Linked DNA regions of Longibacter salinarum. The protein of the gene in region 1 interacts with the protein of each later gene in a pairwise test. Links are inferred from orthologs where the notes say so. Each region holds a gene or a part of one and is shown on either strand. Other genes may lie near its edges.

Region 1 (2,836 bases):
GCGGCGCTGCGATCTGACTCTCTCGAAGCGTATCGACTCATCCTGGACGATCATCTGTCTCGCCTTCGAACCGTTTTCGGGCGCGTCCGGGAGGAAGGGTTTTCTCCAGCGCTGCGGGACTCCGTGCTTGCGGCCGGAGAGCAGATGTCGGTTCCGATTCTCACCCTTGCTCTACAGGACGCAGGATATCTCGCACCCCATTGCGACGCCACGCAACTTGTGGTTACAGACGACGCGTTCGGTGGAGCCAATGTTCAACTCACCGATTCAGCCGATCGCATCCGGCGCTGGTATGGCGGGCTCGACGAAAAGGCTATCCCAGTCGTAGCAGGATTCATCGGTGCGACACGAGCCGGGACAATCACGACCCTCGGGTTCGAAGGGAGCGACTATTCGGCCGCGCTTTTCGCCGCGATTCTTGAGGCCGGTGCGCTCACCCGATACACGGATGTCAACGGCCTATACACGTCGGACCCAAACACGGACGCGAACGCGGAACGCCTCGACCGGATCGACATGGAAGAGGCCTACGCGCGAACGGAGTCCGGTGCTCTCGGCATGCACCCCAAAACGCTCCGTCCACTCGTGCACGCAGGTATTCCGATGCAGGTTCGATCGATCTTGCGCCCGCAGGCGCGTGGTACCTGCATCCTCCCGACCGGCGTCGACCTTTCCGTGATCGTACCTCCAGTGCCAGCGGCCGACTGACCCTCGACCGGACGGCCCTTTTCCCCAGACCTATTCCTTCTGCCTCATGTCTATGCCTTCGTTCAACGTCGGGATTCTCGGTGCTACGGGCGCTGTCGGACAGACATTCATCCGACTCCTCGAAGATCATCCCTGGTTCACCGTCACGGCTCTCGCTGCTTCGGAGCGTTCCGCAGGTAAACCGTACCGGGAGGCGGCCAACTGGCTCAGCGGAAAGCGGATGCCCGATGCTGTCGCCGAGCTCGAGGTGACGACCACGGAGCCGTCGGAGATGGATTGCGACTTCGTGTTCTCGGGCCTCAGTTCGTCCGTTGCGGGTGACGTTGAGAAGGCGTTTGCGGAGGCTGGCTTTCCGGTAATCTCCAACGCGAAGAATTACCGAATGCAGGAGGACGTGCCGCTGCTCATCCCGGAAGTGAACGCGGATCACGCCCGACTGGTCGAGAACCAGGACTGGGGCTCTGACGGGTTCATCGTCACCAATCCAAATTGTTCGACGGTTGGACTTGTGTGCGCGTTGCGTCCACTCGTTGACGCCTTCGGAGTAGAGAAGGTGCAGGTGACCATGCTGCAGGCCCTTTCAGGAGCGGGATATCCGGGCGTTTCATCGCTCGATGCGCTCGGGAACGTGATTCCGTACATTGGAGGAGAAGAGGACAAACTTGCGACGGAGCCACGGAAGATTCTTGGGCAACTGGAAAATGGCGAAATCAGGCCGGCGGACATGGTCGTGAGCGCACAGTGCAATCGCGTGCCGGTTCGACAGGGTCACCTCGCGTGCATCTCCGTCGCCTGCACTGAGCCTGTGAACGTTACGGATGTCACTGACGCACTGGAGTCATACCGGTCGCCTCTGACGTCTGAAGATCTACCGAGCGTGCCAGATGCGTTCCTGCGCGTGATGGACGAAGTGGATGCTCCGCAGCCGCTTCGTCATGTGAAGAACGGCAACGGGATGACCGTTTCGATTGGTCGCATTCAGGAATGCCCCGTTAACCATGTGAAGTTCGTTGCGCTGTCACACAACACGATTCGGGGGGCAGCCGGCGGTGCGGTTCTAAACGCCGAATTGCTCGCTCGCGATGGCTACCTGTCCGCATGAGGTAAAAGCTTCCTGGGTGCTCTACGGACATTGTTCGTGGACGCATGCGTCCGGATCCGATCGCTTTCATTCATCCGATACATGTTTGTATGGCCTACGCTGATGTACGCCGCGCGCTCAAAACTGACCGTGATGCTGTAACGGAGCTGTGGATCAACTTTTTGGATGAGCAGGCGGAGACCGACGACCGTCTGGACGTGTCGGAAGATGCAGAAGAGCGCTGGAAAAACGACTTTCCCGCCTGGCTAGAAGACGAGACTCGGCGCGTCTATGTAGTCGAAGCAGATGGTGATGTCGTTGGCTTTGCGACCGCTCATCGCACCGCTCCTCCGCCGATTTACGAGTCGCGCGGAGAGGTCTACCTTGATGAGATCTACGTCCAGCCGGACTATCGGCGTGCCGGCCGGGGGAAGCAGCTTGTCGAGGCGGTTGTGGCATGGAGTGACCGCGTTCACGCCGAGCGTATCCGACTGAGCGTCCTCGACTTGAATCGCGGTGCACGAGACTTCTGGGAAGCACAGGACGCCGTTGCATTCTCTCAGACGTACACGATAGAGAGGGAGGTCGCCGAGGATGCCAAGGATGACGAAGGAACGAAAAAGATCGGATTCGTCTAGGAACCGAGGGTAGGGGGCGGCGTTTCGCAGCATCCCTTAACCGAGCAGCACACGGGACGGGTTGGCCGCTCGTGCAAATCGTGTGATGCTGCGGCGCGGACTTGACATCGACGGTGCGATTTGGTACCGTTTTGATCCGCAATCCGCGGGTGTAGCTCAGTGGCTAGAGCATCTGCTTGCCATGCAGAAGGTCGTGAGTTCGAATCTCATCACCCGCTCCAGACCGGTTGACCCGGCAGAGTATACATTTTATTTTTGAGATAGCATCGCACGTATGTAGCTTACGGTGTTATCGACGCCTCCAGCGGGTGTAGCTCAGTGGCTAGAGCATCTGCTTGCCATGCAGAAGGTCGTGAGTTCGAATCTCATCACCCGCTCCGCGAGATCGGCTTAGACGACGAAGGATTCA
Region 2 (2,973 bases), on another replicon or contig:
CGTTCATCTGATAGGTGGCGCAGCCGCCGGGATCGGCCGTGCATAATGTGTCCACGAGTGCGGGCAACAGACTATGCACGGCTCGCGGCGACGTCCAAAAGTGGGGGTCGACTTCGCCATGCTCATGCCCTCCGTTGGATTCCTCTGCGTGCGCGTGGTCCTTCGACGCTGCAGGAGGCATTTGTAGACGCTGAGCTTCCGGCAGCAGCGGAACGAGCGCAACAGTTTGCTTTGCCGGAAGGGATGCGACCCAGCCATCCAGATGTTCGTCCGCATGCACGAGCATTAGGCTACCGGAAAGCTCTCGCACGGCGGACGGCGTGGGCTCATACGTGTGAGGCGATTGGCCGGGATCGAGCAGGACACGCACCTCGGCGCGCCCCTCCACGAGCGGGCGCAGAATCATCCCGAGCGGCGGGATGGTCGTCGTAATGGACGGTTTTGCATCTGCACCGGGTGGAAGCTCCGACGAGGCCTCATCATCGGTACATCCGACAAACAAAAGGCAGATAAGAAGAAGCGTGCACCGTCCACGCCACGGCGAGAGCAAGATGCGCATTCAGGTCGGAGTCCAGAAGAAGAAAAATGGTTAGACAGTGTCGGGTCGCGGCGTAGCAACCAGAACCTCGGACGGCACGCCCCACGGTGCCACGTGATCGTGGTGGTGTACGCGCCAACTGCGACCCAGCAGGGGTCGAACCTCAAGCGGTCGGCATCCGCCGACGAGCGTTGGCCGCAATGCGAAAACGCTCCGCCAAAGCCACTCGACGGCGCGACTCATCGGTCCAATTCCCGGCGCGAGCCCACATGCGCACAGCCGTCCGCCCGGCTTCAACACCCGGCGCGCTTCGCTGAGTAACGTGCGCACCTCCGGGCGGGGAAGCAGGTCGAACACGTATGCCACGACCACACGATCCACCGATCGGCTGGGGTTGTCGATTGGTGGGGCACCGTCAGTCCAACGAACCGTTACCCGATCCGCCCACGGCTCGAGTCGTGCGCGGGCTATTGACGCCATCGTGCAGCTCAACTCAATGGCCTCGTAGGTCGTCGTTTCCGGACACTCCCCCGCCAGAAGTCGCTCGGCAAATGCCCCCGTACCACATCCGATCTCGAGAACCGTCTCCGCGGAACCGAAAGCCCCGTACCGTACCAGGAGGTCCAGCGCAGGAGCTTCGTAGAACGACTGCGAATCCTGCCTCGAGCCCACCCTGTCGTATACCTCGCGGAGTCTATCCCGAGACAGCATGGAAACGTGTGGTTACAAGCTGGACGTAGACGAGGCTTACACGCGCTCTCCTTCGGCCGTTACGAGCGGATAGTTGGCCTCAACCTCTCCATCCGCGATTTTGCGAAGCGAACGACGGACCATGCGCTTACGAAAACTACCCAGGTAGTCCGTGAAGAGCACCCCGAAGAGGTGATCGAACTCGTGTTGAATGACGCGGGCGAGGAAGCTGCTCACCTCCCGTTCACGTTGTTCGAAGTCACGATCTAGATAGCGAATCCGAACCGCTTCAGGCCGTGTCACGGTTTCGCGGACGTCCGGAATAGAGAGACAGCCCTCTTCGTAATCACACGTAACCTCGCTTTCCGCGACGATCTCGGGATTGATGAAGACCATCGGCTGCGGCGGGATCTCCTGGCCTTCCTCTCGGATTTCGTCGGCCATCGGCGTTACGTCGATCACGAACAGACGCTCACCTCGACCGACCTGGGGAGCGGCCAAACCGATGCCAGCGGCTGCATACATCGTGTCGACCATATCGTCGATGAGCGACTGCAGCTCCTCAGAGTTTTCCTCGACCGGTTCGGTCTCCTCGCGGAGTTTCTCATGACCGAACGTGTAAATCGGCAATACCATGGGCGAAAAGGAATATGGGTATCCTCGGCGTAGAACGTTATAACGCCGTTCACCCTGGCAAGTGCCCTCCTCTGCATGAACGCAGTGTCAAGCAAATTCTGCCTTCCCACGTGTGCAAATGGAGCGGCGGCAGCCGAGTCGGACCACCGCTACGCCGTCATGGATTGAGCGACCGCCACGCAATGCGTCAAAAGGGCAGAGCGTTATCCCGCCCGACCATAGTCATCCTCGAGCCGAATGATGTCGTCCTCCACGCAAAGCCCCATCTGGGTCTCGATGAACACGAGGTAGTCGTCGCCATCGTTTTCGATACGATGCACATCGCCGATGTCGATAAAGCACGTGTCGCCTTCACTGACGCGAATCTTGTCATCGTTCCGAGTGAATACACCCGAGCCGCGAACGACGACCCAGTGCTCCTTGCGGTGTTCGTGCTTCTGAAGAGAAAGGCGCGAACCGGGGTTCACGACGATGCGCTTGACGCGGTAGCCGGGCTCGTTCAGATATTCTTCCCAGCGACCCCACGGGCGGTTATCGGCATCGAGAAGCATAAAATTCAGGGAGTTGGTCAAATGAGATCGATCGGACGCATGTCGTCCGTTGACCTAGAAGGATAGACGACACGCGATAGACCTACAACGGCGGAATCGCTAGCCGATAGTGAACTTCGAGCGGATTGATCGAACACTTCTGGCGTCATTCCGCCTCTACGTACTGAACGGCGAGCGCGCGAAACGAGTGCATCCTCTTCGCATCGGTCCATACGCTTCTCCGACGACCATGTGGCTAGACTCGCTGGATAACTATACGGCGAACGGACTGTCTGAAAGCGATTCTACTTGACGCGCATCTGCTTGAGATCGATTCGATCCACCTCCCTGTCGATCGCGCGCTTATAGGCGACGAGTTGTGCGGCCGGCATGACCTTGGCCGTTACATCCCCGATTGAACAGACCGTGCTGTTTTCAAAGTCGATCTGAGCCTCTTTCCACATTCCCCGTTTTCGGGCGAAGTATGATGTGGACGACGCATCGGCGACCTCGACAACAACGCTCAAGTAGCGAGCTTTGAGATAAGACAGCCGCCACACCTCACCGTGTTGCCGCACG

The links.
Region 2: the proteins of asd (region 1) and def interact in binary tests that used the Escherichia coli proteins (3 or more experiments, as listed by UniProt). The link is inferred for Longibacter salinarum from one-to-one orthologs.

What each region holds. Positions count from the first base shown.
Region 1 is NZ_PDEQ01000006.1:158,357-161,192, forward strand. Bases 22-2,782 are described here. They hold asd (aspartate-semialdehyde dehydrogenase), read left to right. Parts: upstream 22-754; coding sequence 755-1,810; downstream 1,811-2,782. Other genes in these bases: CRI94_RS12400 (aspartate kinase), read left to right, coding at 22-708; CRI94_RS12410 (GNAT family N-acetyltransferase), read left to right, coding at 1,900-2,427. Also shown: more of CRI94_RS12400, read left to right, coding at 1-21.
Region 2 is NZ_PDEQ01000002.1:432,117-435,089, reverse strand. Bases 76-2,973 are described here. They hold def (peptide deformylase), read right to left. Parts: upstream 1,865-2,973; coding sequence 1,286-1,864; downstream 76-1,285. Other genes in these bases: CRI94_RS05245 (hypothetical protein), read right to left, coding at 2,700-2,973; CRI94_RS05250 (phosphomannose isomerase type II C-terminal cupin domain), read right to left, coding at 2,068-2,415; CRI94_RS05260 (class I SAM-dependent methyltransferase), read right to left, coding at 590-1,249; CRI94_RS05265 (metal ABC transporter substrate-binding protein), read right to left, coding at 76-559. Outside these bases: more of CRI94_RS05265, read right to left, coding at 1-75. UniProt on the Escherichia coli protein: Removes the formyl group from the N-terminal Met of newly synthesized proteins. Requires at least a dipeptide for an efficient rate of reaction. N-terminal L-methionine is a prerequisite for activity but the enzyme has broad specificity at other positions.